3 regions of the Streptomyces sp. BJ20 genome follow, and region 3 is predicted to be linked to each of the others. Evidence: riboswitches for the same ligand, from Rfam matches in the RefSeq annotation. Region 3 holds a riboswitch; each other region holds the start of a gene.
What was found. Region 3 has a riboswitch for cobalamin ahead of MTR79_RS26490 (prenyltransferase/squalene oxidase repeat-containing protein). Riboswitches for the same ligand answer to the same signal wherever they lie in the genome.
Positions count from the first base shown of each region.

Region 1: it holds a riboswitch for cobalamin, as region 3 does, so the genes downstream of both, MTR79_RS13465 (hypothetical protein) here and MTR79_RS26490 (prenyltransferase/squalene oxidase repeat-containing protein) in region 3, are expected to answer to the same signal.
Region 2: it holds a riboswitch for cobalamin, as region 3 does, so the genes downstream of both, MTR79_RS13440 (ABC transporter substrate-binding protein) here and MTR79_RS26490 (prenyltransferase/squalene oxidase repeat-containing protein) in region 3, are expected to answer to the same signal.

Region 1 is NZ_CP094918.1:2,957,501-2,961,606, forward strand. Features, by position in the region: gene MTR79_RS13455 (ATP-grasp domain-containing protein) at 1-492, opposite strand, end outside; gene MTR79_RS13460 (cysteine synthase family protein) at 489-1,511, opposite strand; gene MTR79_RS13465 (hypothetical protein) at 1,508-2,389, opposite strand; cobalamin riboswitch at 2,629-2,779, opposite strand; gene MTR79_RS13470 (ferric reductase-like transmembrane domain-containing protein) at 3,049-4,038, shown strand.
Region 2 is NZ_CP094918.1:2,945,001-2,957,239, forward strand. Features, by position in the region: gene MTR79_RS13400 (site-2 protease family protein) at 67-1,212, shown strand; gene MTR79_RS13405 (aromatic ring-hydroxylating dioxygenase subunit alpha) at 1,743-2,888, shown strand; gene MTR79_RS13410 (AI-2E family transporter) at 3,032-4,114, opposite strand; gene MTR79_RS13415 (PRC-barrel domain-containing protein) at 4,229-4,648, opposite strand; gene MTR79_RS13420 (DUF1963 domain-containing protein) at 5,223-6,008, opposite strand; partial or broken gene MTR79_RS13425 (transposase) at 6,193-6,441, shown strand; gene MTR79_RS13430 (ABC transporter ATP-binding protein) at 6,578-7,378, opposite strand; gene MTR79_RS13435 (iron ABC transporter permease) at 7,375-8,490, opposite strand; gene MTR79_RS13440 (ABC transporter substrate-binding protein) at 8,487-9,512, opposite strand; cobalamin riboswitch at 9,561-9,682, opposite strand; gene MTR79_RS13445 (class I SAM-dependent methyltransferase) at 9,772-10,521, opposite strand; gene MTR79_RS13450 (MFS transporter) at 10,490-11,758, opposite strand; gene MTR79_RS13455 (ATP-grasp domain-containing protein) at 11,751-12,239, opposite strand, start outside.
Region 3 is NZ_CP094918.1:5,854,040-5,866,278, reverse strand. Features, by position in the region: gene MTR79_RS26520 (hypothetical protein) at 1-738, opposite strand, end outside; gene MTR79_RS26515 (transglycosylase SLT domain-containing protein) at 880-1,305, opposite strand; gene MTR79_RS26510 (ECF transporter S component) at 1,614-2,462, opposite strand; gene MTR79_RS26505 (ABC transporter ATP-binding protein) at 2,459-4,123, opposite strand; gene MTR79_RS26500 (energy-coupling factor transporter transmembrane component T) at 4,120-5,220, opposite strand; gene MTR79_RS26495 (SCO2322 family protein) at 5,294-5,956, opposite strand; gene MTR79_RS26490 (prenyltransferase/squalene oxidase repeat-containing protein) at 5,953-7,173, opposite strand; cobalamin riboswitch at 7,285-7,421, opposite strand; gene MTR79_RS26485 (cellulose binding domain-containing protein) at 7,548-7,913, opposite strand; gene MTR79_RS26480 (TetR family transcriptional regulator) at 7,865-8,515, opposite strand; gene MTR79_RS26475 (glycosyltransferase family 4 protein) at 8,723-10,180, shown strand; gene MTR79_RS26470 (class I SAM-dependent methyltransferase) at 10,174-10,914, shown strand; gene MTR79_RS26465 (prenyltransferase) at 10,911-12,014, shown strand; gene MTR79_RS26460 (hypothetical protein) at 12,086-12,239, opposite strand, start outside.

The DNA.
Region 1 (4,106 bases), 2.9 Mb from region 3:
GACCAGCCACACGTTCTGGCTCCCGGTGCCTGCCGTGTCCTTGAGCACCAGCGGCAGTCCCGCCTCCTTGAGCAGCAGCCCGCGTGCCTCGCGGTCCGGGCCGGCGACTTCGACGGCCCTTCCGCGGGTGAGGCCCGCGTCGTGCAGTCGGTTGCGTACGGCGGCCTTGTCCCGGGTCAGCCGCAGGACGGCCGGATCGAGACCGGGAAGACCAAGGCGTTCGGCGAGCGCGGCGCCGGCCAGGGTCCAGGTGTCGGTGGAACTGATCAGGCCCCGCAGTCCCGGGGTGCGCCGGAGCAGATCGGCGGCCCGCTCCACGTCGAAGGTGTCGGTCACGACGACGTCGAGGGCGTCCGTGGGCAGCCGGTCCAGTTCGTAGGCGTAGTAGACGGGGTCCCGGGTGAGGAGCAGCAGACGCTCGCCGAGCCGGTCGGCGGCGCGGACCAGACGGCCGAGGCCGAAGGTCAGTGACTCCAGACAGGCCACGGTCATGCCGCCCGCTCCTTCCAGTGGGCCGGGCAGGGGGTGCGCCGCCACGTCATCCTCGACCACGGCATGGTCATCTCCTCCGGAGTGCGAACCTCGAGGGGTTTCAGCGCGGCCGGGTCCAGGGCCTCGGCGTGCCGGGCGAACACGCGCCCCACGTAGCGGTGTCCGGTGTCGGCCCCTATCACCAGGTGCAGTCGGTCGGGGTGGCGGCGGGCCTCGTACGTCGCGGTCAGGTAGCCGGCACCGGTGGACAGTCCGGCGAAGACCGCGTGCTCGCGGAGCAGGGCGACGGCGCCGGACATGGCGTGGGTGAAGTCCAGCCAGTGCACGGTGTCGTAGAGGTGGTGGCGGACGTTGTCGAAGACGATGGACGAGCCGATGCCGGCGATGATCGCCTCGGGGTCGTGGTGGTCCTGGCTGCCGAAGGTGACGCTGCCGAAGGGCTGGACGCCGACCAGGCGCACGGAGGGGTCCGTCGCGCGCAGGCGTTCCACGATGCCGCCGGTCGAGGCTCCGGACCCCACCCCGCCGACGACGCTCAGCGACGCGTGCGGGAACTCCGCCGTGATCCGGTCGGCGACCTCCTGGTAGCCGAGGTAGTGGATGTCGTCGTGGTACTGGCGCATCCAGTGGTGGCCGGGACGCTCGGCGAGTATCTCCCGCACCCGTCGCACCCTCAGTTCCTGGTCCAGCCTGAGGTCGCGCGAGGGTCTGACCTGTTCCACCGTGGCGCCGAGGATCTCCAGCTGGGCGAGGGTGGTGGCGTCGACGGTGGTGGACGCGACGATGTGGCATCGCATGCCGTACCGGTGGCAGGCCAGCGCGAGGGCGTAGGCGTAGATGCCGCTGGAACTGTCGATCAGGGTCTGGCCCGGACGGACCGTGCCCCGCTCCAGCAGATGACGGACGGCGGCCAGGGCCGAGTAGATCTTCATCGACTCGAACCGCAGCAGGACCAGGCCGTCGGTGAGCCGGACGAGGTCCGGGACCTTCAGGGCGTCGGCGATGTGGGGGTGGATCACCCGTAGCCTCCTTGGGCGAAGGTGCACTGGTGGCCGAGCGAGTGGAAGAACGCGGAGAGTTCGGACTTGACCTCGGCCCGTGGGCGCGAGGCGAAGAGATAGCCGGCCAGACAACCGGTGTGGGCGACGAAGACGCCGTCGGCGCCGAACCGCTCACGATGGGCCTGCAGGCTGGCGAAGGTCGCCTTGGGCAGCACCTCCTGGGACAACGCGGCGCTGGTCGTCGCGGCACGGGCGACGGCGGCCGGATCGCCCGAAACGAAACCCTTCAGCAGATCGGTCAGGCACCGCTGGTACTCCTCGCCGCGGCGCCGGTAGTGGTCCAGCAGCAGGGGAGTGACGGCGGCGGTGTCCACCGTGCCGGGTTCCGTGACGTAGGCGGTGTGGAAGCCGATGTCCGGGCCCAGACGCCGCACCACCCGGTGCCGGCCGCTGAGGTACAGGGCGAACTCGTCGAGGAAGACGCTGTCGGCGCGCTCGATGTCCGCGAGGACGCCGAGGAGCACGTCCGTGTCGTACGGCAGGGAGAAGACGCGGAACAGGCAGCGCAGTGTCGCCACGATGTCCGCCGTCGAGCTGGCCATTCCCACACCCGCCGGAAGTTCGGAGTGGGTGTGCCAGTCACCCGGGGGCAGGGTGAGGCCGTAGTGGTCGAGGAAGAGCCGCGCCGCTGTCGCCGACTTCTCACCCAGTGCCGGAGTACGCGGCGGTCCCGTCACCGCCCCGGGTGTGAAGTACACCCAGGAGTGGCGGTCCACGGGAAAGGACACCACCGCGATCTCAGGCTCGGTGCCCGCTCGCAGCGGGCCTTGGTAGAGCTCGCCCAGGGTGCCGTGGCAGACACCGGACACCGTGCCGGGGGACAGGCCCCGTTCCATGAGGACACCCGCGCCGGGGCCGAGGGCCGTCCGTCGGTGGCTGCCGGGCGACATGTGGACCAGAGGGCGGAGTGACCGAAGCGAAGCGGCTGGGTCCCGCACAGCATCCTCCTCCGTACCGGTCCTTGGACAGTGACAGGAAGGAGGCGCGGCCACCCGCACGACGTACGACCGCCCGTACCGCCGACCCAGTCCACGAGGTCACGTGCACAGCCCGCGCGGGACGCGGGCGCAGTGGCAGGTCTTCGGACTCGCGGGCTCGTCCGCCGAAAGGGCGGACACCTACCGGCCGTCTCTTCCCCGGCCCTGGCGCGGGCCCAGTGACACCGACGGCTTTCGTTCCCACTCACCGCTGCGGGACAGTCCCGGATTCGCACCGGGTTCCCTCTTGCGTCGCGCCGCCGGGAGTCCGGTCGGACGGGCGGCACGAACCGACTGCGTGCCTCAGCGTAGGCCCGCTCGTACATCCGCGACAGTGGGGCTTCGACGGTTGTCCTGAATGTGGAGGGGAGGCGGAAACCAGGTGCCTTCCCGGCCAGTTGTCGCTGCGGCTCTGGCCGGATTGCGCCTCGGGGGATCACTGCCCCGTCAGCCAGACTTGTTGCCTCACGTCACCTGCGCACCGCTGCCGCGGTGCCCCGTGCCCGGGAGGCCCCCTGATGACGTCGGACACGAGGCCGGACGAGGACGGGGCGGTGGCCCCGGCCGGAAGGCAACGGCCTCCCGGTCACCGCGTCGCTCTGCGCGGTGATCTGCGGGCCGCCCTGCCCGACGCCGGCGCGGCGGTGGTGGTCACGGTGCTGGTGTTCGCCCTCCTGTGGGCGCGCATGAAGTCGGGCGAGTCGGACACCGTCGCGGTGATGCCGTTCATGGACGATCCCGGCACCTACTGGATGTATCTGCTCAGCCAGGCGTTCGGCTGGTCCGCCCTGCTGTGGGCCTGGGGCACGGTCATGCTGGGCCTGTTGCTGTCGGGGCCGCGCCCCGCCCGGTTGCCGGTCTCCCGCCCGGTGCTGGAGCGCTGGCACCGCGCCACGAGCCTGACGACCATGGCGCTGATGTTCGCGCACGCGTTGATGTTCGCGGCGGAACTCGTCCGCTACGAGACGAAGGTGGACTGGGCGGAGCGGCTGTGGGTGGCCTTCGCGGACACCTTCGTGCCGGGCTGGTACGACTCCGGAACCGGCCAGGTCGCCATCCCGATCGGTCAGGGCGCCCTGTATCTGGCGATTCCGCTGGGGCTGTTGTTCTACGTCCGGCACCGCATCGGGGCGAACACCTGGCGCCGGATGCACCGTTTCGTGATCGTCGTGTACGTGCTGAGCGTCTGGCACACCCTGCTGTACGGGACCAACGTCTGGTACGGGGAGTGGCCGCGCACCGTCCTGTGGCTGTTGCAACTGCCCGTCTCCGCACTGCTGTTGGCCCGTCTGCTGCGACCTGCCCGGCGGGCCGAGCGGCTGGGCCTGCCGAAGCGGGGCGCGGGCACGGCCCGTCCCGCCTGGTGGTGGGGACGCGCGGCCGGACGCGTCGTCGCCGGAGCCGTCGTCGTCGGGCTGGTCGTCGTGGCGGTGTCCGGGCGGGACGGCGGACGGGACCGTCCGACCCATCCGCCCGCCACGGCCCCGCACGCCCAGGAAACCGACTGACGGCCGGCACCGGGCGAGCGGGCCCGGCGACCCGGGATGGGATGATGGCCGCTGACAAGGCGACGGCG
Region 2 (12,239 bases), 2.9 Mb from region 3:
GCCACGAGCTCATCGACTCTCCGCCCCCCACCACGACCATCGAGCACGAACCGGGAGGTGGCCGGCATGCGGGCGACGTTCTCGTTGGGGCGCGTAGCCGGTGTCCGGGTGGGCGTGCACTGGAGTGTCCTGGTCATCTTCGTCCTGATCATGGTGGGGCTGGCCGGCAGCGTCTTCCGGCAGGCTCATCCGGATCGCCCGTCATGGCAGTACTGGCTCGCGTCCGGGGTGACCGCGGTGCTGTTCCTGCTGTCGCTGCTGGCTCATGAGGTCAGTCACGCGCTGGTGGCCCGTCGTAACGGAGTGTCCGTCGAGGGCATCACCCTGTGGCTGCTCGGCGGACTCGCACGGCTCCGGAGCGAGGCGGCCACCCCCGGTGCGGAGCTGCGCATAGCCGGCGTAGGGCCTCTGGTCAGCCTGCTGCTCGGAGGGCTGTTCGCTCTGGCGGCCGGGTTGCTGGCCGCGTACTTCGAGGCCGGGCTTGTGGTGGCGGCGTTGGCATGGCTTGCGGGGATCAACATTCTGCTGGCCGTCTTCAACGCTCTGCCCGCCGCGCCACTGGACGGCGGGCGGCTGTTGCGGGCCGCGGTGTGGTGGAAGACCGGCAGCCCATTGCGGGCCACGGCGGTGGCGACGGCCGCGGGACGGTTCCTGGGATGGGCGCTGGTGGCTGTCGGCGTGTACCTCGTCCTGGTCGGGGCCGTGTTCAGCGGCATCTGGCTGGTGGTCATCGGCTGGTTCGTCATCGCGATGGCGACAGCGGAGGGCGGCCAGGCAAAGCTGCGTGACATGCTGGGCGGCATCCCCGTGAGCGACGCGATGACACCTGCGCCCGTGACCGTCCCGGCAGTCACCACGATCGGCGAGTTTCTGGCCGACCCCCGTTACCGCTACCGCCACTCGGCCTTCCCCGTCGTCGACGGCGACAACACGGCGGCCGGCCTGGTCACCCTGAAGGGCGCCGACGGGGTCGCGGAGACGGAACGCTCCTCCACCCGTGTCACCGACGTGATGGTGCCGGTCGGCGACCTGCCGACTCCCCGCCCCGACGACCCGCTGGCCCGGCTGGTTCCCGAGTTGCAGGCCAATCGGGTCCACCGCGCCCTCGTACTGGAAGGAGACCGACTGGTCGGCATCGTCACGTCGTCCGACATCAGCCGGGCCATGTCCTGGCTGAGTTCCTCATCCGCTTGGCGGAGGCGGACCCTGTGACGGCTGCAAGCCGACCGGCCGAGCCGGAACCCGATCTGGAGGGCCAGCGTCCTCGGCGTGGCCGACGAGTCGGCGACGGTCCATGGAGTGGATACGAGGACCGGCGAAGTTCTTGAACGCCGAACGGCCTGACGGTCCGATCCCATAGGAGGTCTGAACCCCACAGGGGGAGCCTTGTGGCCGGAGGCCAAGTGACGTCAGTGACGCTTGGAAAGCCGTAGGACCGGGAGACGGCTGGCGGATCCGAGGGCGCTCAGGGCGTCCGGATGCTCACCCGCCCGGACCCGCCGGCAGCGCGAGGACGGCGGGCTCCGGCCAGGATGAAGGTGCCGGTGCCCAACCGTCGCATCGGCGGGCGGTCACGTCCCGCACGAGGGGTGACGGTTCGAGCCGCTGTCCGTCCATCATTCATGCGAGGGAAGAAGCATGACCGAGACCGACCTCGACAGGTCTGGGCCCGGGGCCCGCCTCGCCGCCGGGGCCAGGCGCACTTCAGGGCCTGGGACATCGGCGATGCAGCAGGTTTCGGCATGACCGATCTTCGGCGTGTCGGGACGAACCCGGACTTCTGGTACCCGGTCGCGGTGTCCAGGCGCCTGCGTCCCGGTCGCGTGCTGGGAACCGCGTTCGCCGGTGAGCGCATCGCCCTCTACCGGGGACGGAGCGGCGCCGTACACGCGCTGGAGGATCGGTGCGCCCACCGGCAGGTGCCGCTGAGCATGGGGGTGGTGGAGGGCGAGACGCTCCTCTGCTGCTATCACGCGTGGGCCTATCGCGGCGACGGACGCATCTCGCGGATCCCGTACCTGTCCAAGGGGGACGGCCGGCCGCCGCGCGGTGTGCGCGCCTATCCGGTCCGCGAGGCGTACGGCCTGGTGTTCGTGTTCCCCGGCGACCCGGACAAGGCGGCGGTCACCGCGCTGCCCGAGCTGCCGGCCTTCGGCACACCGAAGTACAAGACCATGACCTTCTCCCGGACCGTGCACTGCCACTACTCGTTCATGCACGAGAACCTCCTCGACATGAACCACCAGTTCCTCCACCGGGGGGTCGTCGGCAAGCTCCGCCCCGAGCTGCTGGAACACCGGACCGGTGCGCGGTCGGTGGAGGCCCGGTACCTGTTCACCCACGCCGGGGGGAAGCGGAACCGCAGCGCCGGCCTGCTGGCAGCCGAAGGGATCGGCGGCAGTCACTCCCGCGATGTCATGACCATCCGCACCGCATACCCTTACCAGACACTCGACCTGGTTCCGGAGAACGCCGAACGTCCCGCCTTCCGTCTCTGGGCCGCGTACGTGCCCGAGGACGCCGAGCAGCGCACCTGCCACGCCTACGGCCTGCTCATGATCGAGAAGCCCGGTATCCCTGGCGCTCTTCATCTTGCCTGGCCGTTCATCAGACGCTTCACCGAGCGCGTGTTCGCCGAGGACCGCATGGCCGTCGAAGCCGAACAGCGGGCGTGGGAAGAACAAGGCGAGGACCGCAACCACGAGGTCTTCCCCCTGATCCTCGACGTTCGCAACGTGCTGCGCAGCAACGGCGTCCCTCTTGGCCCCGGTGACGCCCCCGACAGCCCCGCCTCGCCCGAAGGCCGCGCGTCAGCGTCCGGCTGCCACGCCGCAGAACCGGCCCCGCCCGTCAGTGAGATGCCCCCGGTCGAACTGCCGGACGGCTGAATGTCAGTTCGCCTCCTTCCGGCCCGGCGCTTTCGGCGTGTCCCTCAAAGCCGTTGTAGGAGTCAGTCAGGGGCACGAGCAGCAACCGCTCCTTCACGACCCCGGGCACGCCCTCAAGCCCCGCACCGTCATCCGGGGCACCATCATCCGGTCTGTGCCGGCGAGTCCTCATCCGGTCCGCCAGTGGGCGGCTCTCCGGAGTCGGCGTAGCGGGTGCGCAGTTCGTGGACGACTCCGAAGAGGGCAGCGGTGACCGGCACCGCGAGGAGCACCCCGACGATCCCGGCCAGCGTGGCGCCCGCGGTGAGCGCCACCAGAATCACCGCGGGATGGATTCGCACGGTCCGGCTCTGGACCATGGGCTGGAGGATGTTTCCCTCGAGCACCTGGACCGCCAGCACCACCCCGAGCGTCCACGCGGCGATGGCGAGTCCCCGGTCGGCGAGTGCGACCAGCACGGCCGCGGCTCCCGAGACGAAGGCTCCGACGTAGGGGACGTAGGCGCCGATGAAGACGATCGCGCCGAGTCCGAGGGCACCCGGCACGCGCAGGATCAGCAGTCCGGTGGTGATGAAGACCGCGTCGATGAGCGCGACCACGGTGGTGCCCCGCATGAACCCCTCGACACCCTCGAAAGCCCTCCGGGCCATCGCCTCAGTGGCGTCCGCGCCACCGCGTGGGACGAGTGAGCGCAGGGTGGCCGCGGCCCGGTCGGAGTCGCGCAGGAAGAAGAAGACCAGCAGCAGCGCGAGGACCGCCATGCCGAGGGCTTGGGCCACGAGGCTGACTCCGGTGACGACACCGGAGGCGGCCGTCCCTCCGAACCTGCCCAGCAGGTCCAGCGCATCGTTTGCGAGTTCCTCCAGCGAGGTGCCGGACGCACCGAACTGATCGGCCAGCTCACGCACCGCCCTGCGCAACGAGGCGACGATCTGGTCCCAGGTGTCGACCAGTGTCACCGTCAGGAGGTACAGGGCACCGCCGACCGCAGCGAGGACCGCGGCGCAGGTGAGCCCGGCGGCGACTGACCGGTTCACCTTCGCGCTCAGGAGCCACCGGTGCACGGGGAGGAGCAACGCGGTACCGAGCAGAGCCAGCAGCACGGGAACAACCGCGGGCCTGAGCGCCACACAGACCTGGATCACGACGTAGCCGACCCCCGCGACCAGCAGGATCACCACGCACCAAGCAACGAGCCGACGGACTGGCTCCGGGAGTAGTCGCACACGCCTACCGTACGCAGCGGCCGCGCGGGCCCGAGCGAACGCCGGGCCCGTGGCGCCGCTCGATCGGGGCGCGGGGCCCGGCGCAGAGGCGTACGGGGGCCGGGCGGACGACGCTTACAGCCGGTAGGGGAATGCCGGGGGAATGTAGCCGGTCCCCCAGAAGGGCGCGTAGCCGTAGTGGCTGTACACCCGGTCGGGGTATTCGCGCTGGTCCACCAGTTCGGGATCGTACTCGGGCGCGTCGACGACGTCGTCGCGGGTACGGTCGATGCGGACCTGGTCCTCGGTCACGTCGGCCACGGCGTCGACCGGGATGTAGCTCTTCTTCTCGCCGATGCCGAGGAAACCGCCGTATTCCATGAGAAGGAAACGGACCTTGCGCTCCTCCTCGTCGATGATCAGGTCGCTCACCTCACCGAGTTCGTTGCCGGAGCGGTCGGCCACCTTGCGGCCCCGTACGTCCTCGTCCGCGGCAGGGATCGTCTGCTGTGAATCGGAGAGCCTGATCAGTACGGGCATGTCGCCGGTGTTCATGGAACAACCTCCCTCAATTGGTCATGCGGTACCGGTGCGGCCGAGGCGGGCGCACCCTGGTATGCCGTTCTGGCCCAAGTCCCCCGCCGTCGGCGTCCTATGCGTGTCGCCCGTGGTCTGAAAATCTGTCGGAGAACGAGGGGGCGGGGAGGCGATTGGTGCTGCGAAGGCCCGTGCGTCGAGCCGCCGCGAGTTGCCGGCGCGAGGACGGGCCGGCAACAAGCACGACGACCAGCAAGATCGTCGCCCATGCCCTCTTCCAGGTCGTCCCTCACGTCGCAGGAACGACGCTGGCCAGCCAGACGCACACACACGCAATCCGCCCGGCGCTCGCTCTCCGGTCGGATTTGCGATGCCCCGCACGCAAGGAGTCGGGCCGGCCGCGGAGCGACGGGCGTTTCGCGAGGGCCTCTTGCGGGAGGCGGTCGGAGTCCGCACCGCCCGACGGCGTGCGCGGTACCGTCAAGTTCGAGGGGTGGTGTCCGAGTCCGCGAGGCGGGCGCCGTGCCGCGGGTGAACCCGCCGCCGCCGGAAGGACCGGAGCCGGAGCCGAGGTCAGGAAGCCGGTGGCTGTTCAGACCTGCTGCTCGAACTCCAAGGCTTCGTACCGGCGCCCTGCGATGTCCTCGTGTGTGCCGACGATCAGGGTCTGCGTGTAGACGTCGGGGTCGATCGACTGACCGTGCATCTGTGCGAGGAGGACGAGATCGCCCTCGTCCGGAGCTGACTGCCAAGGGCTGGAGAAACCGCCCAGTTGGACGGCGACTCCGTGTGAGGCGCCGCCCGCTGCCGCTCTCCGCACGGCGTCCTCGAAATCGTCCAGGATGTCGTCCCGGTCCGGGCCGCTGTCCAGGAACGCGCTGGTCGCCGGGGAGTCACGCCAATCGGGTGAGACGGTCAGTCCCGGCACCGGATACAGGACATCGGGCTGGTAGACCCTGATCTGCGCCGGCTCCCCGCCGAGCTCATACGTCGCCGAGCGTTCCGTGGTCCGCACGCCGGCGGCTACGTGGAGCACCACCGACGACTCCGGCTCGCACTCGATCTGGGTGAAGAACAACAGGCTCCCGTCGGACGGCAGCGCGATGTCCAGGGCTTCACGGGGGAGCGCCGCGCAGTCGACGGTCAGAACCAGAGGTGCGCGCCCATCGGGCCGGTCGACGCCGTCCGGAAGGGAGGGGAGGCCTCCCGTGCGCGCGGCAGGACGGGCTACTTCCTGCTGGGCGAGCGTCAGATCCTGGAAAGCGACCAGATGGAGGCACGGCCGGGAGCCGGCGAGCAACTCCTGTGCGACCGGGCCGGGAACACCATGCCTCGCGGCCGTCCTGAGAACGAGCCCTTCCACGATCGGATCACTCATGCCTCGATCATGCCGGGACCCACTGACACCGACCGACCCCCGACCCGCCCCGAGAAGCGGCAAGCCCGGCACCGGCGCGGTGAAGGCCCAGATGCCCCACGTCCTGGACGCTCCGGAGGCCAAGTTCCCCAAGGCGGCGACCACTTGGACCCCGCCCAGCACGACCTGCTTGCCTTCACCGCCCTTCCCCCGGGAGATCAGGCGGCAGATCTGATCGAACAATCCGCGGGGACGGCTGAACGAGGAGACCCGGCACCGCACCGACGTGGTCGGCATCTTCCCCGACCGCACCGCCGTCATCCGGCTCGTCGGCGCGGTCCTGGCCGAGCAGAACGACGAGTGGACCGAAGCCCGCCGCTACATGGGCCGCGAACTCCTCGCCGAAGCCCGGCTCCACCCGATCGAGTCAGAAACCGACGACCCCGCCGCATAGCCTCAAGAACATGCCCTTGGCCTCCGCAATGCCCAGCACCCTTTGGGCAACCTCGGTGCTCCGGAGGCGTCGGCCACGCTCCCTGTTCCGTTCCGGGCGGCGCGGACGGGCATGGGGCAGTGCCGGGGTGGGCCCTTCATCTGCGTGGTTCTTCGGGGAGGAAGGTCACCTGCGGGGCGCCCGTGCGTGGATGGGTGGTGACTTCCGCCGCGACTCCGTAGACCTCGGCCAGGAGTTGTGGGGTGAGGACGGCGGAGGGCGGGCCGGAGGCGGTGATCTCACCGTCGTCGAGGACGTAGAGGCGGTCGCAGTAGTAGGCGGCCAGGTTGAGGTCGTGCAGGGCGAGCAGCACGGTCGCGGGCAGGCGCCGCAGGGCGCCGAGGACGGACAGCTGGTGGCGGATGTCGAGGTGGTTGGTGGGTTCGTCGAGGACGAGGAGGGTGGGCTGCTGGGCGAGGGCGCGGGCGATGAGGACGCGTTGGCGCTCGCCGCCGGAGAGCCGGTCGAAGGGGCGGTCGGCCAGGTGGACGGCGTCGACCGCGAGGAGCGCGCCGTCGATGAGGTCGGCGTCCTCGGGGGTGTCGCCGGCGAGGAGCCTTTTGTGCGGGGTGCGGCCCATGGCGACGACCTCGCGGACGGCGAGGTCGAAGTCGGCGGCCGAGTCCTGGACCACCGCCGCCACGGTGCGGGCCAGTTGCCGCGCCGGGAGCGCCCAGGCGTCGTCCCCGTCCACCCGGACGCGCCCGGTGTCGGGGCGCAGGACGCGGTAGACGGCGCGCAGGAGGCTGGACTTGCCGCTGCCGTTGGGCCCGACGAGGCCGATGGTCTCGCCGGGGCGTGCGGTCAGGGAGACGTCGCTCACCAGGCGGCGGGCTCCCGCGGTGAGCGTGACGCAGTCGACGCGCAGTTCGGCCGGGGGCGTGTAGGTCGCGGTCATGCCACTCCTCGGTCGGTGCCGCGGCGGGCGTCCCGTCGCATCAGCCACAGGAAGAACGGACCGCCGCACAGGGCCGTGAGCACGCCGACGGGTATCTCCGTCGGTGCGGCGATCGTCCGTGCGGCGATGTCGGCCCAGACGAGGAAGACCGCTCCGCCCAGTGCCGCCGTCGGCAGGACGCGGCGGTGGTCGCCGCCGACGAACAGGCGCACGATGTGGGGCATCATCAGGCCGACGAAGCCGATCGGTCCGGCCGCAGCGACCAGCACGCCCGTGACCAGGGAGAGCACGACGAACAGCCGGGCCCGGAAGCGGGCCACGTCCAGCCCCATCGTGGTGGCCGCCTCCTCGCCGGCCAGCAGCAGGTTCAGGTTGCGGGCCTGCACCAGGAGGACGCCGACACCGAGCAGCAGGGCCGTGCTCGGCAGCCACAGCGTGCCCCAGTTGACGCCGCCGAGGCCGCCCAGGGTCCAGGCGAGGACCGCGCGGGCCTCGTTGCCGCGGTCGGTGGTGAGCAGCAGCAGATCGAGGACCGCGGTGAGCACCGCCGCGATCGCCACCCCGGACAGCACCAGCCGTGCCGAGGTGATGCGTCCGCCGGTGCGGGCGGTGGCGTACACGAGCAGGAGCGCGCCCAGGGCGCCGAAGAAGGCGGCCACGGACAGGGAGAGCGCCCCGAAGAGGGTGACCCCGAACACGATCACGGAGACCGCGCCGAGGGACGCGCCGGAGGACACGCCGAGCAGATACGGCTCGGCGAGCGGGTTGCGCACCAGGGCCTGCAGCGCGGTGCCGATCACCGCCAGGCCGGCGCCGGTGACCGCACCGAGCAGCACCCGCGGCGCCCGCACGTCCACCACGATGGTCTCCCTGGCCCGTGACCAGTCCGGCTGCTGCCAGTCGGCGCCCAGTGCGTGCGTCACGATGCCCCACACCTGGCCGGGTGGCACCTGGACGGAACCGATCGCGAGGCCCGCCGTGGCGGAGACGACGAGCAACGCCGTGAGTGCCAGCAGTGTGACGGCCAGCCGTGTACGGCCTGTCTCCGGCCTGGTGGTCTTCCGCCGAGGCGCCGCCTTTTGGGCGGGCGTGCCCGTGGCGGCCTGGGTCACCGGAAGCTCTCGGGGTGCAGTCCGCGGGCCAGGTCCTCGACTGCGTAGGCCGAGCGGATGCCGACCAGGGTGGCGGTCAGCGGCAGGACGACGAACCGCTTGTTCCTGACGGCGGGTACGTCGGCGAGCGCGGGCTGGGAGAGCAGGTACTTCTTCTTCTCCTCGACGCTGCCGGCACCGGCGTAGTCGTAGATGGCGATGACCTCCGGCTTGCGCTCGACGACCTGCTCCCAGGAGACGTCGCCGAAGACGTCGTCCAGGTCGGCGAAGACGTTCTCGCCGCCGGCCAGGTGGATCAGTTCGGTGCCCAGGCTCTTGCCGCCGGCGGTGAAGGCGCTCTTGTCGCCGCTGTCGTAGACGAAGACGGACACTTCGGACTCGCCCCCGACCGCCGCGGTGGCCTTGCCGACGCGGCTTTGCAGGTCGGTGACCAGCTTGTCAGCCCGGTCCGGGACACCGAAGACCGTGCCGATGGTGCGGATCTCGTCGTAGGTGTCCTTCATCGTCACCTTCTTCTTGCCGCAGTACTCGCGGTTGAGGTAGGTGTCGATGCCTGCGTCGGCGAACGCCTTGCGGGAACGGCCCTCCTTCTCGTCGAAGGCGCTGCCGTAGCCGCCGTAGACGAAGTCGGGCTCGGCGTCCAGGACCGTCTCGAACGACGGTTCCCTCTTCGCCAGTTCGGGGATCGCCTTGTAGTCCTTCTCGAGTTCGGGCAGGACGGCGGAGTCGGGGAAGGCCGTTCCGGCCATGCGGTCCTTCAGGCCGAGGGCGAGCATGAGTTCCGCAGGGTGCTGGTGGATGGTGACCACCCGCGACGGCGGCCTGTCGTACGTCGTCTTCACGCCGCAGTTGTCGATGGTGACGGGGAAGCCTGCGGGCACGGCCGCGGTGGCCTTCGCGTCGCCGCCGCTCTCGCCGGACGAGCCGCAGCCGGTGGTCAGCAGCACGGACGAAAGAGCCAGGGCAGCGGCCGTGGCATGAAGGAGCCCGCGTGTGCGGGCAGGGGTGAACGAAGGGGACACGTGAAGCCTCCTGGAGTCCGCGCTCCTCGGATCGGGCCCGCGACGGACCAGTGTCCTGACTCCCGGATCGACGTTCCCTCCGCCTTCCCGCGCTGGGCGCAGTGGCATGTCGGAGGGGCGCTCCCCGGTCACAGTGGCGGGACCGTGCCGGATTCGCACCGGCTTCCTGTCTCCCGTCGCGGCGATGACCAGGTGATCCTACGTTTCCCCGAGCCGACGGCGAAAGGGCGTACGGGCCCGGCCGCACGCCCCGCCTTCCTCACGCTTCGCGGACAGCCCGAAGGACGAGCCGTTCGGCGTCCTCGTCGTAGGGGCGCCCGTCGAAGCCGCCGAAGACCTCCACTCGGCCGAATCCCGCCTCCTCGACCATCCGCCGCAACTCCACGGCGCTGTACACGAACCAGGTCAGAGTGGTCCGCGTCACCCGCTCGCCCCGGACCAGCACCCACTCGCTGCGCAGCCGCGCCCACTCGTCCAGCACGGTGTCGGTCTGCACCATCAGGTCGTCGCCCCGCCGCACCACCTTGGGCGGGGTGACCCCGCGGGCCAGGAGCTCCTTCCCGGCGAGGTCCAGGACGAGCGTGCCGCCGGGGGCCAGGCAGGCGTACATCGTGCGCAGGACGCGCGCGTTGTCGGCAGGATCCTCGAAGTATCCGAAGGAGGTGAACATGTTGAGCACGACGTCGAAGCCGCCCGGCGCCTCGTACTCGCGTGCGTCGGCTCGTACGTACGTCACGTCGGCACCGGCGTCCGCCGACCGTTTGCGTGCCCGGTCCAGCATGGCCGGACTCAGGTCCACTCCGGTCACGCGGTGCCCGCGACGGGCGAGCGGGACGGTGAACACGCCCGGCCCGCAGCACAGGTCCAGCACGCGTGACCCGCCGGGGAGATCGAACAGCGGGGAGGTGTCGAGCAGTTCCTCGGCCTGCTCGTAGCGCTGCTCGGAGAAAAGGAAGTCATGGAACTCGGTCCAGAAGTCATCGTCCTGGAATCCGCCCGTCCGTGCCATCGCGCGTCAGTGCTCCTTCATGGTCGCCGTCGGAGACAGGGAGCCGCGCCGTGCGACGGCGCAGCGTGAGCAGCAGAGGGGGAAGCAGCAGACACTGGACGGCGGCCAGCAGCCAGAACCATCCGGTATCTCCCGTCCGTTCGCCGAGGCCGTACAGCTGCCCGCCCAGCACGCCGCTCGCGCAGGCGCCCAGGCCCGCGGCCAGCCGCTGCTGACCGAAGACCACGGCGTCGGAGCGAGGGCTGCGGCGCAGCGCCTCCAGGTCGTTCTTGAGGAACAGCACGATGTCCCCGAGGGTGATCAGCGCCCCGCCCGCCAGCAGCGCCGCCCGGGTACCGGCCGCCAGCACGGCCGAGCCCGTCGCCAGACCGGTGAAGCCGACCGCGAGGGCGAGGGAGTACGGCATGCGCCGGATCAGGCCGGATGCGAGCGGCTGTACGACGATGACCAGTGTGAAACAGAGCAGCAGCACCACGCTGTAGAACGCGCTGGAGGCGCGCTCGACGGCGTACACCGCCAGGAAGTGCTGGAAGTGGAAGTAGAGGTAGAAGGCGAGCGCGTTGGCGGCGAAGGGCAGGAGTGCCACGCCGGCCAGAAGACCTGGGCGGGCCGTGTCCTCCGATGCGGGAGGACGCGCGCCGTCGGTCCCGGGCAGCCGCGCGTGTCCTGCCGTGATCGCGAGGAACAGCGTCGTGACGGCCGCGAACAGCCAGCCGGGCGACGACAGGACGAACGGCCCGGCGATCAACGGGCCCACGGCCATGCCCGCGTTGAGTGCCGCGTTGCCCGCCGACAGGAACGCCGGGCGGCGCGCGTCGTCGACGCCGTGCACCAGGTACGCCTTGTTCGCGGGCAGGTAGAGCGCGGCACCACAGCACGTCAGGACCAGCGCCCAGACCGCCAGGGGCGGCCAGCGCAGGGCCAGCAGGAGCCCGGCGAAACCGGCGGTGCGCACGACGAGGGCCCACACCATCGTGCGGCGCAGCCCTATCCGGTCCGCGAGGGCCCCGCCGACGATGCCGCCGGAGAACTGCACGAGCGATGCCACCGCCAGGACGACGCCGACCGTGCCGAGTCCCATCCCGAGCCGTTCGTGGAGGAACACCGACATGAACGGCAGGACCATGAAGCTGCCGAGCGGAATGAGGAACGAGCTGAGCAGGAGGAACCGCAGCGGGCCGGTGAGCGGGAACAGCGAGGCCCGCAGACCGGGTCCCCGGTTGGTGCGCTCACCCACCGGGCGCCTCCCGGCCTGCCGTGTCGGTGAGTACCCGCAGGGCGCCCGCGGCGGCCACCGCGCGGTGGGTGGCGAGTTCGGCGGTCTCCGCCTCGGCGTAGACGATGCCCGCGTATCCACGGCTGTCGCCCAGGTGCTCGATGGGGTCGCCGACGCGCTTGACCGGGTACCAGGCGGGTGTTCCCGGCATGCCGGTGAGCCGGTCGAGCCCGGTGACGCCGGTGAACACGCCGGGCGCGGCCGGGTAGCCCAGAACGAAGGCGACGGCCGGACCGCCGGGACAGTCCGCGTCCATGAGACGCGGGCGGCGGCCGAGCGCGGCCTCGATCATCGCCTCGTACACGTTGACGCCGAGCGCCCGGCACATGCCCTCCCCGACCAGTGCGCCCCCGATCCGGGGATTGACCTCCACCACCTCGGGGCCGTCGGCGGTCAGCACGAACTCCACGTGAGCGAACCGGTCGGTGTAACCGATGGCGGC
Region 3 (12,239 bases):
CTCGCCCTGGAAGGGGAAGAGCACACTGGTCGCGCCCACCACCAGCGCGGGCGGGACGAGCAGGGCGACGGCGGGAGCCGGGCGCCGCACCAGCGCGTACCCGGCGCCGACCACCGCGAGGAACAGGCCCGCGACCGGGGACGCCATGGTGGCGAGGGCGGCATAGGCACCGGTGAGGACGAGACGTTTCTGCTGGGCCGCGTGGCCGGTGAGGTACAGACACGCGGCCAGTCCGAAGGCGACGCCGAGGGCGAACGTGGTGCGCCCCGAGGCCACGTTGCCCCACAGGCCGAGCGCGGCGAGCAGCGCGGGCGCGAGCGGCCGGCGCGGCAGCACCCGCTCCACCAGCACCGCCGCGGTCCAGGTGGCGGCCAGCCCGGAGGCCACGGTGAGCGCCCGCACCCCGACGGCCGCCATCAAGTACGGCGATATCAGGCTGTAGTTGGCGGTGTGCATGCCGCCGTACCAGAACAGGTTGTACGCCGACGAGCCGTGCCGCCCCGCGAACCCCGCCCACGCGTCCTGGGCGGCGAGGTCACCGCCGCCGGTCGCCAGCACCGCCCACCACAGCGCGTACAGCGGCAGCACGGCGAGGGTGGCCAGGAGCGGGGTGCGGCGACGCCGGCAGAAGGAGCGGAAGGACCGCGTCCGCCGAGTGGCCGGGGCCGGCCGCCGGAGCAGGGTGAGGTCGGCAGAGGGCACGATCTTGAAGACGTCGTACTCCGCCCCCGCGTTCACTCCTGTGGGGGGTCCCGTCCACTATTCCCGGCGGCGAGACGGCCGCGCGGCTGCCGCCCGGTCCCGGGCTCGGACAGGCGAAGGCGGCGGCCCCGGGGATCAGGGGGCCGCCGCCTTCGGTATCAGGGTGACGCGCGCTCGTCAGTACCAGTGGTTGGCCTGCCAGAAGGACCAGGCGTCGCAGGCGCTGCCGTAGCGGTCCTTCATGTAGTCCAGGCCCCACTTGATCTGGGTGGCCGGGTTGGTCTTCCAGTCCGAGCCGGCCGAGGACATCTTCGAGGCCGGAAGCGCCTGGACCAGGCCGTAGGCGCCGCTGGAGGCGTTGGTGGCCTTCGGGTTCCAGCCGCTCTCGTGCGACACGATGTTGGAGAAGCACTGGAACTCGGCCGAGTCGCCGATCATCTTCTTCGCGGTCGCCTGGGCCGAGGCGGCGGTGGGGGCCGCCGTGGTCGCGGCCTGTGCGGGCGCGGCGGCGATCAGCGTGCCGCACGTGGCGGCCGTCAGGGCGGCGCCGACCACGGCCTTCTTCGGGGTGGCGACGGAGCGGAGGAGGGAAACGGCGGACACAGGCGGCCTTTCGGTCGGATGCAGGGGAGTCGCGGCCCCGCCGTGCGGCGGGGGCATACGTCGGCGCCGCGACCCGTGGGGTTCGTCGGCGCCTGGCGACTGTTCCACAGAAACAAATCCCCGGATCGCCCGCAAAGGTCCCTTTTACTACCGATGGTCGGAGGCGCTCGCGGCCTCCTGTCCGCAACGTCCGTTTTGGTGTGCGATAGCCGTAAGTGACCGCACGGCCTGTCTACGGCTCTCCTTCGTATGTGACGCCGGTCATGTGGGGTGCTTCACCACCTCGCCCACCCGGCGCGTACGCCCCCTTACCGAGGGGCGTCGTCGAATGTGACCGGCGCCTCGAAGGCGGCCCTGCGGGTGGCCCGGCGCAGCGCCCGCAGCACCGTCGCGCCGACGGTCAGCGTCAGCACCACCGTGATCACGGCCCGCCCCAGGTCCCAGCCGAGGGAGGTGGCCAGGCAGTAGGCGACGAAGCGGGCCAGGTTGGCGGCCACCGGGTCGTCGCCGTCGAAGGCGATGTTCGAGGCGAGCGAGCTCATGAAGGTCCAGCCCGCCAGGTTCATCACCGTGCCGTAGGCGAAGGCGGCCAGGAAGCCGTAGACGGCGAGCATCCACACTTCGAGGCGGCCCCGCAGCCGGTCCGGGCCGGGCAGGAAGCCCGCACCCATGGTGAACCAGCCCATCGCCAGCATCTGGAACGGCAGCCAGGGGCCCACCCCGCCGGTGAGCAGCGCGGACGCGAACATCGTGACCGAGCCCAGGGCGAAGCCGAACCCCGGGCCGAGGACCCGGCCGCTGAGCACCATCAGGAAGAACATGGGTTCAAGACCGGCGGTGCCCGCGCCGATGGGACGCAGGGCCGCGCCCGCCGCCGCGAGGACGCCGAGCATCGCCACCGCCTTCGCACCCAGGTCCGACTCCGACAAGGCCGCCGCCACCACGGCGACCAGCAGCACGAGCAGCCCCGCGAAGAGCCACGGCGCGTCCCCCTCGTGCGCGTTCACCGCCGACTCAGGCGGGGCCAGGAACGGCCAGCCGAAGCCGGCCACGCCCACCGCGCTGACCAGGGCCAGCGCCAGCCAGGTGCGGGGGCCGAGGCGCAAGGCGCGGGCCTGGCGGTCCACGGGCCGCGCGGGGGTCGTCGGCGCGCTCATCGCTCCAGCGCCTCCTTCACCTGGGCGACCGTGAGCCAAGGCTGCGGCGCCAGGATCTTCGCCACCTGCGGGGCGAACGCCGGGGACGCCACGACCACCTCCGCCGACGGACCGTCCGCGATCACCTCGCCCTCGGCGAGCAGCACCACCCGGTGCGCCAGCTCCGCCGCCAGCTCCACGTCGTGCGTGGCCATCACGATGGCGTGGCCTTCGGCGGCCAGCCGGCGCAGGATCGCCGTCAGCCGGGCCTTCGCCGCGTAGTCCAGGCCGCGCGTCGGCTCGTCGAGCAGCAGCAGGGGCGGCCGCGCGGTGAGCACCACCGCGAGGGCGAGCGTGAGCCGCTGCCCTTCGGACAGGTCACGGGGGTGCATGTCGTCGGCCACCGACGGCAGCAGCTCGCCCAGCAGCGCGCGGCAGGTGCCGGGCTCCGCCTCCGCGTCCCGGTCGGCGGCCGCGCACTCCGCCGCCACGGTGTCCGCGTACAGCAGGTCGCGGGGCTCCTGCGGGACCAGACCGACCTTGCGGACCAGGTCACGGGGGCGGGTGCGATGCGGCACCGCGCCGCCGGTGCGGACCGAACCGGACGACGGGGCGACCAGCCCGACCAGCGCGCCGAGCAGCGTCGACTTGCCGGCGCCGTTGCGGCCCATGAGCGCGACCGTCTCACCGGGCGACACCGTGAGGTCCACCCGGGTCAGCGCCTGCACCCGGTCCCGGCGGACCGCGAGGGACCGCGCCTGGGCCACCGGCTCGGGAACGCCGGCGTTCTCCTTCTTCGCCCGCCCGAAGAGACGCCTCGCCGGGGCAGCCGTCCGGGCAGCGGCGGTGTCCGGCTCGGGCCGCCCGCCCTCCAGGCGTTCCCGCAGCGGGGCCGCCCTGCGGCGGGCGTCGCGCACCGTCAGGGGGAGCGGGGACCAGCCGGCCAGGCGGCCCAGCTCGACCACCGGCGGGCAGACCGGGGACACCGCCATGACGTCCGCCGGGGCGCCCATCCACGGCCGCTCGCCGGGGCCCGGCAGCAGCACGACCTGGTCGGCGTACTGCACGACCCGCTCCAGGCGGTGCTCGGCCATCAGGACCGTGGTGCCCAGGTCGTGCACCAGGCGCTGGAGGACCGCGAGGACCTCCTCGGCGGCCGCCGGGTCCAGGGCGGACGTCGGCTCGTCCAGGACCAGCACCTTCGGGTGCGGGGTGAGGACCGAGCCGATGGCCACCCGCTGCTGCTGGCCGCCGGACAGCGTGGAGATGTGCCGGTCCCGCAGGTCGGCCAGGCCCAGCAGGTCGAGGGTCTCCTCGACGCGGCGGCGCATCACGTCCGGCGCAAGGCCCAGCGACTCCATGCCGTAGGCGAGTTCGTCCTCCACCGTGTCCGTCACGAAGTGGGACAGCGGGTCCTGGCCCACCGTGCCCACCACGTCGGCGAGTTCGCGCGGCTTGTGGGTGCGGGTGTCGCGGCCGGCGACCGTCACCCGGCCGCGCAGGGTGCCGCCGGTGAAGTGCGGCACCAGTCCGCCGACCGCGCCCAGCACCGTCGACTTGCCGACGCCGGACGGGCCCACCACCAGCACCAGTTCGCCCTCGGGGACCTCCAGGTCGACGTCCCGCACGGCGGGCCGCGCCGCGCCGTCGTAGGTCACCGACACGTTCTCGAAGCGGATCACGTCGTCGGCTCCTTGCGGGGGTCGCGGGCCGCCTCGGGGGCGGGGGTCACGAAGGCGGGCAGCAGACCGAGCAGCACGGCCGCCGCCGGCCACAGGGGCAGGGTGGGCGGCTCCAGCGGGACCACACCGGGGTCGAGACTCCCGGGGTCGAGCGAGCCGGCCAGGATCAGGAGGGCCGCCACGGCCGCGCCGGACGCGGAGACCAGCCAGGCGCGGGCGTCCCACGGATCCGGGCGGTAACGGGTGCGCACGCTGCGCCGCCCGCCGAGCCACAGGCCCGCCAGCGCCGACGCCAGACCGGCCAGCAGCACGGGCAGCCCGTAACTGCCGCCCGCCGCGGTGAGCAGCCCGTACGTCCCCGCGCACACGCCCAGCAGACCGCCGAGCGTGAGAGCGGCGGTGGTGCGCCGCACGGCGGTCGGCACCTCGGCCGTACGGCCGTACCCGCGCGCGTCCATCGCGGCGGCCAGGGACACGGAGCGCTCCAGCGCGCCCTCGAGGACCGGCAGCCCCACCTGCACCAGACCGCGCACGCCCTTGTCGGGGCGGCCCCGCAGCCGGCGCGCGGCACGCAGCCGCCGTACGTCGGCGATCAGATGCGGCGCGAAGGTCAGCGCCACCACCACGGCCACCCCCAGCTCGTACAGGGCGCCGGGCAGCGACTTCAGCAGGCGGGACGGGCTGGCGAGGGCGTTCGCGGCGCCCACGCAGATCAGCAGCGCGGCCAGCCGCAGCGCGTCGTACAGGGCGAAGGCGAGGCCCTCCGCGGTGACCCGGCCGCCCAGGCGGATGCCCTGGGCCCAGTCGGGCAGGGGTACCTCGGGCAGCGTGAACAGGATGTGGGTGCCGGGGATCGGCGAGCCGAGGACGATCGCGAAGGCCAGCCGCAGCACCAGCACGGCGGCGGCGAGCTTCACGAAGGCGCCGTAGGAGCGGGCCCACGGCGTGTGCGGGCGGCGGACGGCCACGACGTATCCGGAGACGGTGATCAGCAGGGCGAGCAGCAGCGGGTTGGTGGTGCGGGTGGCCGCGGTGCCCAGCGCGAGGGCCCACAGCCACCACGCGCCGGGGTGCAGGGCGCGGCGCGGGCGCGGCACGGGGACGCCGGCGGGCGGTGTCCCCCGCTCCGGGCGCGGACGGGCTAGGCCCGGACGCCCGGAGCGGTCCGTCTCACGCACGGCGACGGACCTGCCAGACGGCGGCGGCGCCCAGCACGACCACCACCGCACCGCCCGCGATCAGCCCCACGGAGGGGCCGGATCCGCCGTCGTTTTGCGCGGAGGCCTCCTCGGCGGTCTCGGCGGCCCCGGTGGCGGCGGACTCCTTGCCGCCCGTGGCGACCTGCTCGCCGCAGCCCTTCGCCGGGTAGCCGGCGATCGCGCACAGCAGGGCGTTGCTGTCGTAGCGCAGCGGCTCGGCGACCGAGGCCAGCGCCTCGGCCGTCGTGGCGTCCTCCGCCACCTGCGCGCAGGCCGTGCGGCCGGCCGGCGGCTTCGCCCCGGACGGGGCGTCGGCGGGCGTGCCGAAGTCGATCACCAGCGCCACCCGCTTCGTGCCGTCCTCGGCGGGCGTCCTCGCGCAGATCGTGTCGAAGTCGGCGGTGCCACGCGGCTTGGCCGCGTCACCCGAGTCCTCGCTGACCGAGAAGCGGAAGCCCTGCACGTCGCCGTCCGCGGGCCGCGACAGCGAGGGGCCCACGGTGGCGTACGCCCAGGCCGAGCCGTCCCGCTCCCAGAAGGACCAGTAGCGGTACCCGGCGGCCTGGGCCTGGCCGGCGCCCGCCAGCAGGGGCAGGAGCGCGGCCAGGAACAGCACGGTGAGGCGGCGGGTCACGGCTGCTGCCTCTTGGTGCGGTTGCTGATCAGGAAGCCGATGCCGATGCCCGCGACCAGGCAGACGCCGACGAACCACCACACGCCGAACGGGGACGACTCGTCCTTCTCGTCCTCGGCCTTCTCCGTCGCCTTCGTGGTCTTCCCGGGGGCGGCCGGGCCGGCGGCCTGGAGCTGCTTCACCAGGTCCGTGCCGCCGAAGTCGCGCGGGTCCGCGCCGGTCGCGTGGGCGGCGAGGATCAGCTGCGCGTAGGCGGCGGGCCCGCTCTGCGCGGCCCAGTCGGCGGCGTTCTTCTCCAGCCAGGCGTACGACTTGTCCGCCTGCGCCGCGTCGCCCCGCGCGGCGAACGCGATCACGGCGTCGGCGGTGTTGCCGAAGTCGGGCTGCTCCTCGCCGCCGGGCGTGACGGCCAGGAGGTGGCCCTCCGCGGTCAGCTCGCCGGAGAGGTGGGCGGCGCCGTTGGCGGCGGCCTGCTCCGGGGTGGTGGCCTTCACGCAGGAGCCTGCCGCTTCACCGTCGCCCTTGCCGGGCTCGACCAGCAGGCCCTTGCCGAGCGCGCCGAGCATGCCCGCCGCCGTGGCGTCCGCGTTGGCGGCCAGCGAGCCGTCCTTCTCCGGCTGGAAGGCGAACGCGCCCGCGCCCTCGCCCGTGCAGGGCAGCTCCAGGCCGAGCAGCGCGTCGTAGGGGGACTTGCCGCTGTTCTTCACCTCGCCGGGCTTCTCGCCTGCGGCGGCGAGCGCGCCGATGACGACGGACGTGGAGTTGGTGTCGCTGGCGCCGCCCGCGGTGTAGCCCCAGCCGCCGTCCTTGTTCTGCACGGACTTCAGCCAGCCGACGGCCTTCTCCGTGACGGCGTCGTGGCCGCCGAGCGCGGCGAGCGCCTGCACGGCGGCGGCGGTCTGGTTGGTGTCGACCATGGTCTTGGCGTCGCACGCGGCGGAGGGGTCGGCACGGAACGGCGCGAAGGAGCCGTCGGCGCACTGCTGGCCGGTCAGCCAGCCGACGGCGGCCTTCGGCGGCTCGGCGCCGGCGGCGTGCTGGGCGAGCAGGGCGAGCGACTGGCGCCACACCCCGTCGTACTGCGGGTCGGTGTCCCCGTACAGCGCGGACGGCAGTTCCTGCGGGGTCGGCGACGGGGACGAGTCGGCTGCGGCCGGTGCGGCGGCGCCGAGGACGGCGACGGCGGCCAGCACCGCTGCGCTGCGGCGGACGTTCATGACGGGCGGGTGCCTCTCCCTGAAAGAGGGCCGGGCAGCGCGGGACACCCCGGCGGCTCGGCTCCGTATACCTCGACGGTGCCCGTGCGCCGGCGGGACGCCGGGCACGTGAGCCGGTCACGATCCGTGCGGAGCATTCCGGCTCACCGTCCCCGGGACGGCTCACGGTTGCGGGTCAGCGCCGGATTCGCACCGGCTTCCCCCCGTACGGGTGTGATACGACCCGGCCACTCTACCCGCCCGTAGAACGGGTGTCCGGGGCGGCCGTGTGCGCGAGGAGAGGCACACAGACGTGAGGTGACGGGGGTCACGGCGCCCGTGAGCCGGTCCGCACCCGGGCGGGTGCGGACCGGGAGGAGGAAGGGCGAGGAGGGTCAGGAGGCGGTGCAGGCGCCGATCTGCGGCGGGGACGCGGAGGAGCCGTCGACGGTGAGGCCGAAGCTGGTCGAGGCGCCGGCCGCCGGCGAGCCGTTCCCCGTGGAGCGGACGGTCATCACGTTGCCGTTGCGGCTGGGTGATCCGTTCCACACCGAGTCCACCTGCTGCGACGACCTCGGGGGCAGCGTCGCGCTCCAGCGGGAGACCGGCGCGCCGGTCGCGGTGATCGTCACCCTGCCGTTGCAGCCGCCGTTCCACTGCTCGGACGTGGTGGAGGCGGCGGTGCACGCCGCGTCGGGGTCGCCCGGGTTCGTCAGCCCTGCCCGGAGCGCGGCGGAGCCGTCAGGTCGATCAGCCGGCACACCGTTTCGATGTCCACGCCCACCTGCTCGATGGAGGCGCGCCCCGACAGCCAGGTGATCAGCGTCGAGTGCCAGGTGTGCCCGATCACCCGTACCGCCGACAGCTGCTCGGGCGTCGGGTCGGTCAGGTCCGTCGCGTCCAGGACGATGGCCGTCGTCCGCCGGAAGACCTGCTCCACCTCCGCGCTCACACTGCGGTCCGCGAACGTCAGCGCCCGCACCATCGCGTCCGCCAGCAGCGGGTCGCGCTGCATCGCGCGGAAGGCCCGCATCAGCGTCCCGGCGACCCGGTCCGCCGCCGTCTCGCCGGCCGGCGGCTTCTTCCGCAGCGTCGCGTGCAGGTGCTCCAGTTGGTCCTGCATCGTCGCCACCAGCAGATGGATCTTCGAAGGGAAGTACCGGTACAGCGTGCCCAGCGCCACCTGCGAGGACTCCGCGACCTCACGCATCTGCACCGCGTCGAAACCGCCCCGCGAGGCCAGCCGCGCGCACGCCTCGAGGATGCGCCGGCGCCGCGCCTCCTGCCGCTCCGTGAGCGGGGAGGCAGGCTCGGCGCGCCCGGCGTCCGGCGCCGCCTTGGTCCTGTGGGCATCCGCGGGCATGGGTCCCGTCCGTGACAGTCGGTGAGGATCGATGATCGGACAGCATGGCACGGCGTCCGCCGTGGCGTGAATCACCTGATCCACCGCTGCCCCCGTTCTTACCTGCCGGTAGATTCGGTTCCTCCGAACGATCAACTCTGAAACTTGTTCTAGATCGGCGTCCCGTCGTACTGTCGCGGGACAGTGCAGGCAGAAGGGGGGCCCAGAGTGACCGCTGAGGCCAGTCAGGCCGGGCCCTCGGCAGGCCCCGCATCCGACGGCTCGCGACCGCTCCGCATCGCGCTCCTCACCTACAAGGGAAACCCGTTCTGCGGCGGCCAGGGCGTCTACGTGCGCCATCTCTCCCGCGAACTGGCCCGGCTGGGGCATCACGTCGAGGTCATCGGCGCGCAGCCCTACCCGGTGCTCGACGAGGGGCACGACGGGCTGAGCCTCACCGAGCTGCCCAGCCTCGACCTCTACCGGCAGCCGGACCCCTTCCGCACCCCGAAGCGCGACGAGTACCGCGACTGGATCGACGCCCTCGAGGTCTCCACCATGTGGACCGGCGGCTTCCCCGAGCCGCTGACCTTCTCGCTGCGCGCCCGCCGCCATCTGCGCGCCCGCCGCGGCGACTTCGACGTCGTCCACGACAACCAGACCCTCGGCTACGGCCTGCTCGGCGACCTCGGCGCGCCCCTGGTGACCACCATCCACCACCCCATCACCGTCGACCGCCGCCTCGAACTGGACGCCGCCGAGGACTGGAAGCGCCGTATGTCGGTGCGCCGCTGGTACGCGTTCACCCGCATGCAGAAGCGCGTCGCGCGCCGCCTGCCGTCCGTGCTCACCGTCTCCGGAAGCTCCCGCGCCGAGATCGTCGAGGACCTCGGTGTCCGGCAGGACCGCGTCCACGTCGTCCACATCGGCGCCGACACCGACCTGTTCTCCCCGGACGCGTCCGTCGCGGTCGTCCCGGGCCGGATCGTCACCACCTCCAGTGCCGACGTGCCGCTGAAGGGCCTCGTCTTCCTCGTCGAGGCGCTCGCCAAGGTGCGCGCCGAGCAGCCCGACGCCCACCTCGTCGTGGTCGGCAAGCGCCCCGCCGAGGGCCCCGTCGCCCAGGCGATGGAGCGCTACGGCCTCGAAGGCGCCGTCGAGTTCGTCAAGGGCATCTCCGACGCCGAACTCGTCGACCTGGTGCGCTCCGCGCAGGTCGCCTGCGTGCCGTCGCTCTACGAGGGCTTCTCCCTCCCGGCCGCCGAGGCCATGGCCACCGGCACCCCGCTGGTCGCCACCACCGGCGGCGCCATCCCCGAGGTCGCCGGACGCGACGGGGAGACCTGTCTGGCCGTGCCGCCAGGCGACGCGGGCGCCCTGGCCGCCGCGCTCACCCGGCTCCTCGGCGACGACGAACTGCGCGCCCGTCTCGGCGCCGCCGGACGCGACCGCGTGCTGGCCCACTTCACCTGGGCGCGCGCCGCCGAGGGCACCGTCGCCCGCTACCGCGAGGCCGTCGAGACCGCCCGCGCCGGCCGGGGCGGGCCCCCGCGCGTGACGGCCACGGCCCCGCAGGACCCGGCGCCCGCGGACCTCGACCTCGTCCCCGACGCTCCCGCGGACACGGGCGGCGTACCCGTGACCGCGGCCGACACCTCCGACCGTGAAAGCAGGGCCACGTGCTGACCGTCGACTTCTCCCGGTTCCCGCTCGCCCCGGGCGACCGCGTCCTGGACCTCGGCTGCGGCGCCGGACGGCACGCCTTCGAGTGCTACCGGCGCGGCGCCCAGGTCGTCGCGCTGGACCAGAACGGTGAGGAGATCCGCGAGGTCGCCAAGTGGTTCGCGGCGATGAAGGAGGCCGGTGAGGCGCCCGCCGGGGCCACCGCCACCGCCATGGAGGGCGACGCCCTCGCCCTGCCCTTCCCCGACGAGTCCTTCGACGTCGTCATCATCTCCGAGGTGATGGAGCACATCCCCGACGACAAGGGCGTGCTCGCCGAGATGGTGCGCGTCCTCAAGCCGGGCGGCCGCATCGCCGTCACCGTCCCGCGCTACGGCCCGGAGAAGGTCTGCTGGACCCTGTCCGACGCCTACCACGAGGTCGAGGGCGGCCACATCCGCATCTACAAGGCGGACGAGCTGCTGGCCAAGATCCGCGAGGCGGGCCTGCGCCCCTACGGCACCCACCACGCCCACGCCCTGCACTCGCCGTACTGGTGGCTGAAGTGCGCGTTCGGCGTCGACAACGACAAGGCGCTGCCGGTCCGCGCGTACCACAAGCTGCTGGTCTGGGACATCATGAAGAAGCCGCTGGCCACCCGGGTCGCCGAGCGGGCCCTCAACCCGGTGATCGGCAAGAGCTTCGTGGCCTACGCGACCAAGCCGCACCTGCCGCGCGCCGAGGCGGACGCCACGTGACGACCTCCCGCCCGGCCGGCGACCCTCGCGCCCCGCAGTCCGAACACCTCGTCCTCGACGGCGTGCTGACGGCCGAGCAGGCGGCGCGGACCGTCGCCGGCATCCTCGCCGTGCAGCGGGAGGACGGCGCCGTCCCGTGGTTCCGCGGTCACCACCTCGACCCGTGGGACCACGTCGAGGCCGCGATGGCGCTGGACACGGCGGGCGAGCACGAGGCGGCCGAGCGGGCCTACCTGTGGCTGGCCCGGCACCAGCTCGACGACGGCTCCTGGTACGCGGCCTACGCCGACGGGGACCCGGACGACGTCACCGACCGGGGCCGGGAGACCAACTTCGTCGCCTACGTCGCCGTCGGCGTGTGGCACCACTACCTCGCCACCGGCGACGACACGTTCCTGGACCGCATGTGGCCAGCCGTGTGCGCGGCCGTGGAGTTCGTGCTGGAGCTCCAGCAGCCCGGCGGGCAGATCGGCTGGCGGCGCGACGACGACGGCACGCCCGCCACGGACGCGCTGCTCACCGGCTCCTCCTCCGTCCACCACGCCCTGCGCTGCGCCCTCGCGATCGCCGAGCAGCGCGAGGAGCCCCAGCCCGACTGGGAACTGGCCGTGGGCGCGCTGCGGCACGCCATCCGGCGCCACCCGGAGCGGTTCCTGGACAAGGACCGCTACTCGATGGACTGGTACTACCCGGTGCTCGGCGGCGCGCTGACCGGAGCGGAGGCACGGGAGCGCATCGACGAGGGCTGGGAGCGGTTCGTCGTGCCCGGCCTCGGGGTGCGCTGCGTGGTGCCCAACCCGTGGGTGACGGGCGGCGAGTCGGCCGAACTCGCCCTGGCGCTCTGGGCGACGGGCGAGTCCGACCGCGCGCTGGAGGTGCTCCAGTCGATCCAGCACCTGCGCGACCCGGAGAGCGGCCTGTACTGGACGGGCTACGTCTTCGACGACGACGCCATATGGCCGCGCGAGCTGACCACCTGGACGGCGGGGTCACTGCTGCTGGCCGTCGCCGCCCTCGGCGGTCACGAGCCGACCTGCGCGGTCTTCGGCGGGGAGCAGCTGCCCAAGGGCATGGACCCGGACTGCTGCCCGGACGCCTGATCCGTACGGACGCCCGACCGCCCGGCGTTTACCCGCCGGGCCCCGGACGACCCGGGCAGTGGCCGCCCGGGTCAGTGGCGGCGCAGCCGGCCGGCGATGGCGTGGCCGATGAACAGGTAGACGACGGCGGCGAGTCCGTAGCCGAAGACGACCCGCGCCCACTCCTCGTCGAAGGTGAACAGATCACGCGACCAGGCGGCCAGCCAGTTCGCCGCGTCATGGACG